2 regions of the Delftia sp. WSY_12 genome follow, and region 1 is predicted to be linked to the other one. Evidence: predicted binding sites of a transcription regulator. Region 1 holds the regulator's gene; the other holds the start of a gene.
What was found. The regulator NrdR, encoded in region 1, represses ribonucleotide reductase genes. The targets are predictions, from matches to a motif close to CACNANATNTNGTG.
Positions count from the first base shown of each region.

Region 2: ACF8LI_RS26290 (ribonucleoside-diphosphate reductase subunit alpha) is a predicted target of NrdR. The motif match lies at 2,460-2,473, and genes of this name have one in related genera.

Region 1 covers NZ_JBICKW010000012.1:377,784-383,153, forward strand. The annotation lists gene ACF8LI_RS07225 (CBS domain-containing protein) at 1-218, shown strand, start outside; gene ACF8LI_RS07230 (helix-turn-helix domain-containing protein) at 320-691, opposite strand; gene aroC (chorismate synthase) at 1,017-2,114, shown strand; gene nrdR (transcriptional regulator NrdR) at 2,177-2,632, opposite strand; gene glyA (serine hydroxymethyltransferase) at 2,655-3,902, opposite strand; ZMP/ZTP riboswitch at 3,937-4,112, opposite strand; gene ACF8LI_RS07250 (lytic transglycosylase domain-containing protein) at 4,249-5,169, opposite strand.
Region 2 covers NZ_JBICKW010000060.1:77,070-82,439, reverse strand. The annotation lists gene ACF8LI_RS26300 (sigma-54-dependent transcriptional regulator) at 1-1,442, shown strand, start outside; gene ampD (1,6-anhydro-N-acetylmuramyl-L-alanine amidase AmpD) at 1,429-2,070, shown strand; gene ACF8LI_RS26290 (ribonucleoside-diphosphate reductase subunit alpha) at 2,600-5,370, shown strand, end outside.

The DNA of each region.
Region 1 (5,370 bases):
TGACCTGCACCATGGAAACCGACATGGACGAGGTGCGCCGCATGATGCTGGACCGCCATGCGCGCTACATGCCGGTGATGGACAAGCGCATGCTGATGGGCGTGATCAGCCTGTACGACGTGGCCAAGGCCGTGGTGGACAGCCAGAACTTCGAGAACCGCATGCTCAAGGCCTATATCCGCGACTGGCCCGAAGGCGAGCGCCAGGGCGCGGACTGATCATCCGGTCGCGGCAAGACCGCCCCTGCCCATGCAGCAAGGCCTGCGACCGCAGAACGCGGCGCAGGCCTTGGTTTTTTTACGGCCGGGCGCAAGCCCGTTCAATGCACGCTGCTGCGCCGGGGCTTGAGCAAGGCGCTGGGCGGCACGGCATAGGTCTGCCTGAAGACGCGGCTGAAGTGCGAGAAGCTGGTGAAGCCGCAGGCCATCGCCACATCGGTCACGCGCCGCGCATTGTCGGCCTGCAGCAGCAGGTGGGCCTGGGCCAGGCGCTCGTTCCAGAGCCAGCGGCTGGGAGTCAGTCCCTCGGTGGCGAACAGGCGCGCCAGGCTGCGCAGCGACATGCCCAGGCCCTGGGCCACCTGCAGGGGCTTGAGCTCGGGGTCATCCAGCCGGGCCCGCATGTACTGCTTGGCCTGGGCAAGCCGGTTGCGGGTTCTGAAATCATCGGGCCTGGCTGAGACCAGCAGCATGGTCATCAGGGTGGGGTGAAGATTCTGGTCACCGGCATCCTGTTGAAGGATGGGTGAGGGCGGTGGAGTGCTGCTCGCAGGATCGCTGCGATCCTGGCGTTGCGTTGAGCCGGAAGAGGTCTGCATTTCACGAATCTCCCGCAAGTTGCGGCTGGTGCCTGAGGGATGGTCCGCAGGCGGTTGAAGAACAATGTTCTGTAATTCTAGCTATCAATATTTGTAATTTGATAGTTTTATTGTTTCTTTGCAGGAGATGGCAGCCTGCGCAATGCACCGCTGCAGCGGGAGCGGCGCCTGGGGGCGACCCGGGCATAATCATCGGCCTATGAGCGGCAACACCTTCGGAACCCTATTCACTGTCACCAACTTCGGCGAATCGCATGGCCCGGCCATCGGCTGCGTCATCGACGGTTGCCCGCCTGGCATGGCACTGAGCGAGGCGGATATCCAGCACGACCTGGACCGCCGCCGCCCCGGCACCAGCAAGTTCGTGACGCAGCGCAACGAGCCGGACGCGGTGGAAATCCTCTCGGGTGTCTACGAAGGCCGCACCACGGGCACGCCGATCGCTTTGCTGATCCGCAATACCGACCAGCGCAGCAAGGACTACTCCAACATTGCGCAAAGCTTTCGTCCCGGCCATGCCGACTACGCCTACTTCCAGAAGTACGGCATCCGTGATCCGCGCGGCGGCGGCCGCTCCTCCGCACGGCTGACGGCGCCCACGGTGGCGGCCGGCGCCGTGGCCAAGAAGTGGCTCAAGGAAAAATTCGGCACCGAGTTCCGCGCCTGCATGACCCAGGTGGGCGAGCTGTCGCTGCCCTTCGAGAGCTGGGAGCATGTGCGCAACAATCCCTTCTTTGCGCCGGTGGCCGATGTGTCCCGCTACGAGGAATACATGGATGCGCTGCGCAAGTCGGGCGACTCCTGCGGCGCCGCGCTGCGCGTGCAGGCCAGTGGCATGCCGGTGGGCCTGGGCCAGCCGCTGTATGACCGCCTCGATGCCGACGTCGCCTACGCCATGATGGGCCTGAACGCCGTCAAGGCCGTGGAGATCGGCGCGGGCTTCGACAGCGTGGTCCAGCGCGGCACCACGCACGGCGACTCGCTGAGCCCCGAAGGCTTTCGCAGCAACAACGCCGGTGGCATCGTGGGCGGCATCAGCACGGGCCAGGATCTGGAGGTGCGCATCGCCATCAAGCCCACCAGCTCCATCATCACGCCGCGCGAGTCCATCGACACCCAGGGCCAGAGCACCGAAGTCATCACCAAGGGTCGCCATGACCCCTGCGTGGGCATCCGCGCCGCGCCCATCGCCGAAGCGTTGCTGGCCCTGGTGGTGATGGACCACGCCCTGCGCCACCGCGCCCAGTGCGGCGACGTCGATTCAGGCCTGGCGCCGATTCCTGCCGCGGCGCCCTGAAAGCGCTGCCAGGACACAAGAAAGCCGCCCAAGGGCGGCTTTCTTGTGTCCTGCCGGCCTGATCAGCCAGGATTGCGGACTTCATCCATGACGTTCTTGAAGTCGTCCACGTCCTCGAAGCTGCGGTAGACGCTGGCGTAGCGGATGTAGCCGACCTTGTCGAGCAGCTTGAGCTCGCGCATCACCATCTCGCCCAGGCGGCTGGAGAGCACTTCGCGCTCGCCCAGGTTGCGCAGCCGTTCCTCGATGCGCTCGATGGCGGCATCGATCTGCTCCGTGCTCACGGGACGCTTGCGCAGCGCAATCTTGAACGAACCCAGCAGCTTGGCGCGCTCGTACTCGATGCGCCGCCCGTCCTTCTTGACGATGGCGGGGAAGCTGACCTCGGGCCGCTCGTAGGTGGTGAAGCGCTTGTCGCAGCCGCCGCATTGGCGGCGGCGGCGGATGAAGCCCCCATCCTCGGCCTCACGGGTCTCCACGACCTGGGTGTCCGGGTGGCTGCAGAACGGGCACTTCATGGCAGGCCTCTATGCGCTCAAATCAGGCGCCGTAGACCGGGAAGCGGGCCGTCAGCTCGGCCACCTGGGCGCGCACGCGGGCCAGGTTGGCTTCGTCGCTGGGGTTCTCCAGCACGTCGGCCAGCAGGTTGGCCGTCAGGCGGGCTTCCTCTTCCTTGAAGCCGCGCGTGGTCATGGCGGGCGTGCCCACGCGGATGCCGCTGGTGACCATCGGCTTTTCGGGGTCGTTGGGGATGGAGTTCTTGTTGATCGTCATGTGGGCGGCACCCAGTGCGGCTTCGGCCGCCTTGCCGGTGATGCCCTTGGCGCGCAGGTCCACCAGCATGACGTGGCTTTCCGTGCGGCCGGAGACGATGCGCAGGCCGCGGGCCGTCAGCGTTTCGGCGACGACCTTGGCATTCTTCACGACCTGCTCCTGGTAGGCCTTGAACTCGGGAGACAGTGCTTCCTTGAAGGCCACGGCCTTGCCGGCGATGACGTGCATCAGCGGGCCGCCTTGCAGGCCGGGGAAGATGGCGCTGTTGATGGCCTTCTCATGCTCGGCCTTCATCAGGATCACGCCGCCGCGCGGGCCGCGCAGGCTCTTGTGCGTGGTGGTGGTGACCACGTCGGCGTGGGGCACGGGGTTGGGGTACACGCCCGCGGCGATCAGGCCGGCGTAGTGGGCCATGTCCACCCAGAAGATGGCGCCGACTTCCTTTGCGATCTTGGCGAAGCGCTCGAAGTCGATGGCCAGGGCGTAGGCCGATGCGCCGGCCACGATGATGCGGGGCTTGTGCTCGCGCGCCAGCGCTTCCATCTTGTCGTAGTCGATGGCTTCTTCGGCGTTCAGGCCGTAGGAGACCACGTTGAACCACTTGCCCGACATGTTCAGCGGCATGCCGTGCGTCAGGTGGCCGCCTTCGGCCAGGCTCATGCCCATGATGGTGTCGCCGGGCTTGGCAAAGGCCATCAGCACGGCCTGGTTGGCCTGGGAGCCGGAGTTGGGCTGAACGTTGGCGGCTTCGGCGCCGAACAGCTTCTTGACACGGTCGATGGCAAGCTGCTCGACCACATCGACGTTCTCGCAGCCGCCGTAGTAGCGCTTGCCCGGGTAGCCTTCGGCGTACTTGTTGGTGAGCTGGGAGCCCTGGGCTTCCATCACGGCGGGCGAGCAGTAGTTCTCGCTGGCGATCAGCTCGATATGTTCTTGTTGACGCAGGTTCTCGGCCTGGATGGCGGCAAAGACTTCGGCGTCGACCTTCTCGACGGTATTGGTGCGTTGAAACATGGCAGTCCTGTGAACTTGAAATTCCCTTGAGGCCAAGGGCTGCCCAGGCGAACGGCGGAACACTCCAGATCCCGCGTGCGCATGGAGGCTGGGCGGTACGCTCCCCGGTGGTTCACAGAAGGTGGTTCTTTTCAGGCCTTCTGCTGGTTTCCACGTCAGCGGCAGCGGTGCGTGAAGCGGCTGCGCCTATCGCCAGTTGCGTACCCCGCTAGTGTAGCTGAGCTGATGGAGCCGAAGACAGGCGAGGGGCGTTGGCGAAGCCGCCTGCCTGGCAGATCAGCGGGTGCAGGCAGGCATGAAAAAAGCTGGCCTTAGCCAGCTTCGTGCGCCATGTCGGTGGTTCCGGTTACAGCGCCGGCTCCTGTGTCTGCAGGGCCACCTGTTCGGTGCGCGCGGACATGCTGCTCGAGCTGACCGGCACTGCCGGGGTACCAGCGGACGCAGCCGAGGCCGCAGGTCCGGCTGCCTCGGCCGTGGATGTGGCCGGCTTGGTGGCTGCGATCTGGACGGCCTGCTTGGGCTGCTCGATCTTGGCGGTCATCAGCGGCACGGCACGCAGGCCGGCGGCCATGCGCAGGCGCTGGTGCTCGGCCAGCACCTTGGCGGCATAGCCGCCGTCGGTGGGCAGGTTGGCCGCGCCCACGTAGTAGCGCAGGCCACCTTCGATGGAGCCGGCGCGCTCAATGCACTCCTTGAGCACGCGCACGCCCACGCGCAGATTGCTGACGGGGTCGAACGCGGCGTTCTGGCCGCCGAAGTTCTCGTACTTGTCGGTATGCACCGTGGTCATCACCTGCATCAGGCCTTGCGCGCCGACAGCGCTTTGCGCGAACGGATTGAAGCTGGATTCGATGGCCATGATGGCCAGGATCAGCGTCGGGTCCAGGCGGTTGACCTTGCCCAGGTCGTAGGCTTCGCTGACCAGTGCCGCGATGGGCTCGGGCGCCACGCGGTACTTCTTGCTGAGCCAGAAGGCCACGGCCGCCTGATCCTTGGGCAGGTTCTTCGGGTTGGTCGCCGTCGCGCGGTCGCTGGCCGCGAGTTCGACGGGCGCACCCAGCTCGGCCATCTGGCGAGCGGTCAGCCAGGAGCGCAGCTGGCTCTCTCCGGCATCGCGCAGGTCGGGACGGGCGAACAAGGTAATGGCCAGGAAGGCCACAGCCAGGCCCAGAAGGGCGAAGCTGTTGTGGATGATGGCAAGAAAACCGTTGGCCACATCGATGGCGAACGTTCGCGCGGCGGCGAAAAATTTTCCTGACGCTGGCATAGCTTTTTCCTTTCTAGGGGCACCAACCCGAAACGGCCTTCGCCGAAGCGAAGGCCGGTGAGGCTGACACCCTGGATTGGGTGCTGCGGATCCGGGAGGCTGGCGCTTGGTGCACCGTTGCGTTGTAGGCCTGCGGGATCTGCTCAGTCGTGAGGCAGCAGAAACAAAAAACGCTCTATTCGAGCGCTGGCGGATTCTAGG
Region 2 (5,370 bases), on a different contig from region 1:
ATGAACTGACCCTGCTGCGCGAAGGCTACCGCGTGGAAACCGCCGCCAGCGTGGGCGAGGCGCGCGAACAGCTGCAGACCCAGCGCTTCGACGTGGTCATCACCGACATGCGCCTGCCCGACGGCATGGGAATGGAGCTGCTGCAGGACCTGCGCAACCAGCAGCGGCGAGAACGCTGCGTGGTCATGACCGCCTACGGTTCGGCCGAAAATGCCGTCGAAGCCCTGCGCTCGGGCGCCTTCGACTATCTGACCAAGCCCGTGGACCTCAAGCAGTTCCGCCTGGTCGTGGCCTCGGCCGCCCAGGGCGTGGGCGGCGTGCCGCCCCCCGGCGTGATGCCGGCGCGCAGCCCCTCGGCGGCGTCGGCCGCAAGCCCCGTGCTCAGCGGCGGCGGGGCGCTCGACGCCATGGTTGGGGAGTCGCCCGCCATGCAGGCCGTCAAGCAGCGCATTGCCAAGGTGGCGCGCGGCATGGCGCCGGTGCTGGTGCACGGCGAGTCGGGCACGGGCAAGGAGCTGGTGGCGCGCGCCCTGCACGCCTGCAGCCAGCGCGCCCACGGCCCCATGGTGGCCGTGAACTGCGGCGCCATCCCCGAAAACCTGCTGGAGGCCGAGTTCTTCGGCGCCCGCAAGGGCTCCTATACCGGAGCCACCCAGGACCGCGACGGCTATTTCCAGGCGGCACGCGGCGGCACCCTGTTCCTCGACGAAATCGGCGACCTGCCGCTGCCCATGCAGGCCAAGCTGCTGCGCGCCATCCAGGAACGCCGCGTGCGCCCCCTGGGCTCGGCGCAGGAGGAAGCAGCCGACGTGCGCATCGTCAGCGCCACCCACCGCGACCTGGCCGCCGACGTGCAGGCAGGACGTTTTCGCCAGGACCTGTACTACCGCCTCAACGTCATCGAAGTACTTCTTCCGCCGCTGCGCGAGCGCCGCGAGGACCTGCCCGCGCTGTGCCGTGCATTGCTGGCACGGCTGTCGCAGGAGTCGGGCCTGCCCATGCCCGAGATCGACGAGCGTTCCCTGGAGCAGATCGCCCGCCTGCCCCTGCCCGGCAATGTGCGTGAACTGGAGAACCTGCTGCACCGCGCCATCACGCTGGGCGAGGAAGGGCCGCTGCGCATAGACCCCGAGATGCAGCTGCCCTGCGGCACTCCGCCGGCTCCACCCGCATCGGCGCAGACCCAGGCGCACGACGGCGCCGCACCGCCGCCGGAGCCTGCCGACATGGAGCTGCCCCGCGACCTGCAGGCCTGGCTGGACGAGCGCGAGCGCAGCATCCTGGTGCAGGCGCTGCAGGAAAACGGCTTCAACCGCACGGCCACGGCCGCGCGCCTGGGGCTGAGCCTGCGCCAGATCCGCTACCGCATCGACCGGCTGAACATCGCCCTGCCCGGCGACGCCAGCGCCGAGGCGGACGGAGGCGGCCATGGCGAAGCCTGATCCGCAGGCACCAGCTACCACGACCACGGCCCCGGCCTGGACCTGGCAAGGCGGCTGGCTGCAACAGGCACGCCACCTGCCCTCGCCCAACTTCGGCGAGCGCCCGGCCCAGGCCCTGGTCGATCTGGTCGTCGTGCACTCCATCAGCCTGCCCCCCGGCGAGTACGGCACGGGGGCGGTCCAGCAACTGTTCACCAACCAGCTCGACTGGGACGCCCATCCTTACTACCAGGGCATACGCGGCCTGGAGGTGTCGGCGCATTTCTTCGTCACGCGCCTGGGCGAGGTCTGGCAATTTGTGGACTGTGACGCGCGCGCCTGGCATGCGGGCGCCTCCAGCTGGCGCGGCAAGGATCGCTGCAACGACGACTCCATCGGCATAGAGCTGGAGGGCCTGGAGGGACTGCCGTTCGAGCCGGCGCAATATGCGGCCCTGGAGAACCTGTGCGAAGCCATCGCCGCACGCTACCCCGTCGCCCATCTCGCAGGCCATGAGCACATTGCGCCCGGCCGCAAACGCGATCCCGGCCCCGGCTTCGACTGGCCCCGGCTGCGCGGGCTGCTGTCCCGTCACCAGGCCACGGCGAACTGGCAGCTGCCGCCCCGCGCCGGCCAGCCCTCCACGTAAGCACACACCCTCCTGCCGGACTGCGCCAGGCCTTGCACGCAGGCCGGCTTGTCCACAGGCCCAGGAAAAGTGCGCTGTCAATCCAGAAAGCAACCCATGTGGCGCGCAGGCGCACGCCGGGCCGGCCTGATCTTTTTTTACAAATTCACGCATGTGTCGCAGCCCCACTGTTCATGGGGCTTTCGGCGGTCCGACCGGCGCAGCGGCAAGGCTGTAGCGGCTTGCGACAGGCCATCGCCCGCCAGCCACCGCGCAGCGGTGATCTGCTGCTATGGGCTTGCATGCTGGGCACTGTTTTGGCGCAGCGCAAACAGCGGTTTTCCGGCCGTGAGTACCCCGTGTACATGAGACGGCGATACACTACAGGTAGTGCCTGAGAGCACGCCGGACACCATATCTAGTGTTCACAAGCTGTGCACACCCTGTGAAAACGGTGTGCACATCCGGCCATCGATTCCATCTCCCAGCAAGCCTGCCCCCAGTGCAGGTCCGCGTCCGTTCTATCCACAAACACCCGTTGAGGAAACTCATGCAAGAAGCACTGAATTCTTTGGCTCCCGCTGCGCACGGTGATGCTGCCAATCCTTCCTCCGCCCATCACCTGTCCGTGCAGGACGGCTACCAGATCATCCGCCGCAGCGGCGACGTGGTGCCCTTCACCCCGCAAAAGATCGCCGTCGCGCTGACCAAGGCCTTCCTGGCCGTGCGCGGCGCCCAGGGCGCTGCCTCCGCCAGCGTGCGCGAGACCGTGGACGAGCTCACCCAGGCCGTGGTGCGCGCCCTGCTGCGCTCGCGTCCGGGCGGCGGCACCTTCCATATTGAAGACGTGCAGGACCAGGTCGAGCTGGGCCTGATGCGCGGCGGCCACCACGACGTGGCGCGCGCCTACGTGCTGTACCGCGACCGCCGCAACCAGGAGCGTGCCGAGCAGAAGAAGGCCGCCGAGGCCGCTGCCGCCGCTGCGGCCGCGCCCGCCCCCGTGCTGCATGTGACCGACAACGGCCAGCGCGTTCCTCTGGACCAGGCCCGCCTGCTGGCCCTGATCGAGGCCTCCTGCCGCAACCTCAATGCCGACATCCAGGCCGCGCCCATCGTTGCCGAGACGCTGCGCAACCTGTACGACGGCGTGCCGATCGAAGAAGTCTTCAAGGCCTCCATCCTGGCCGCGCGCACGCTGATCGAAAAGGACCCCGACTACACCTACGTCACCGCCCGCCTGCTGCTGCACACCATCGTGCGCGAGGTCATGGGCCATGACGTGCAGCCTGCCGACATCCAGTCGGCCTACGCCGCCTACTTCCCCGGCTTCATCCAGAAGGGCGTGGACAACGAGCTGCTCAACCCCGAGCTGCTGAACTACGACCTGCCCCGCCTGGCTGCCGCCCTCAAGGCCGAACGCGACCAGCAGTTCGACTACCTGGGCCTGCAGACCCTGTATGACCGCTACTTCCTGCACGTGCGCAAGACGCGCATCGAGCTGCCCCAGTCCTTCTTCATGCGCGTGGCCATGGGCCTGGCGCTGCAGGAAGAGGACCGCAACGCGCGCGCCATCGAGTTCTACGAACTGCTGTCTTCCTTCGACTTCATGAGCAGCACGCCCACGCTGTTCAACAGCGGCACGCTGCGCTCGCAGCTGTCTTCGTGCTACCTGACCACGGTGCCCGACGATCTGGACGGCATCTATGAGTCGATCAAGGAAAACGCCCTCCTGTCCAAGTTCGCCGGCGGCCTGGGCAACGACTGGACGCGCGTGCGCGCCCTGGGTTCGCGCATCAAGGGCACGAACGGCGAGTCGCAGGGCGTGGTGCCCTTCCTCAAGGTGGTCAACGACACGGCCGTGGCCGTGAACCAGGGCGGCAAGCGCAAGGGCGCCGTCTGCACGTACCTGGAGACCTGGCACCTGGACATCGAGGAATTCCTCGAGCTGCGCAAGAACACGGGTGACGACCGCCGCCGCACGCACGACATGAACACGGCGAACTGGATTCCCGACCTGTTCATGAAGCGCGTCATGGAAAAGGGCCAGTGGACCCTGTTCTCGCCCTCCGATGTCGGCGACCTGCACGACCTCTTCGGCGCAGCCTTCGAGCGCGCCTACACGGCCTACGAAACCAAGGCCGACACCGGCGAACTCAAGCTGTTCAAGCGCATCCCGGCCGTGGACCTGTGGCGCAAGATGCTGTCCATGCTGTTCGAGACCGGCCACCCCTGGGTCACCTTCAAGGACCCCTGCAACGTGCGCTCGCCCCAGCAGCACGCCGGCGTGGTGCACTCGTCCAACCTGTGCACCGAGATCACGCTGAACACCAGCGACACCGAGACCGCCGTCTGCAACCTGGGCTCGGTCAACCTGGCGCGCCACATCACCAACGGCGCCATCGACCACGGCAAGCTGCGCAAGACCATCACCACGGCCATGCGCATGCTGGACAACGTGATCGACATCAACTACTACGCCGTGCAGAAGGCCAAGGACTCCAACCTGCGCCATCGCCCCGTGGGCCTGGGCCTGATGGGCTTCCAGGATGCGCTCTATGAAATGCGCATCGCCTACGCCAGCGACGCGGCCGTCGAGTTCGCCGACCAGTCGATGGAAGCCATCTGCTACTACGCCTACTGGGCCTCCACCGAACTGGCCAGGGAACGCGGCCAGTACTCCAGCTACAAGGGCTCGCTGTGGGACCAGGGCATCCTGCCGCTGGACACGCTGAACCTGCTGGAGAAGGCCCGCGGCGGCTACGTGGAAGTGGACCGTTCCTCGCGCCTGGACTGGGATGCGCTGCGCGCCAAGATCGGCCAGCACGGCATGCGCAACTCCAACTGCGTGGCCATCGCGCCCACGGCGACCATCTCCAACATCGTCGGCGTCGATGCCTCCATCGAGCCTTCGTTCGGCAACCTGTCGGTCAAGTCCAACCTGTCCGGCGAGTTCACCGTCATCAACCAGTACCTGGTGCGCGACCTGAAGCGCCTGGGCCTGTGGGACGACGTGATGGTCATGGACCTCAAGCATTTCGACGGCTCGCTGCGCCCCATCGACCGCGTGCCCCAGGACGTCAAGAACCTGTACGCCACCGCCTTCGAGGTCGAGCCCACCTGGCTGGTCGAGGCCGCTGCACGCCGCCAGAAGTGGATCGACCAGGCCCAGAGCCTGAACATCTACATGGCCGGCGCCTCGGGCAAGAAGCTGGACGACACCTACAAGCTGGCCTGGCTGCGTGGTCTGAAGACCACCTACTACCTGCGCACCACCAGCGCCACCAACATCGAGAAGTCCACGGTGCAAAGCCGCGTGCTCAA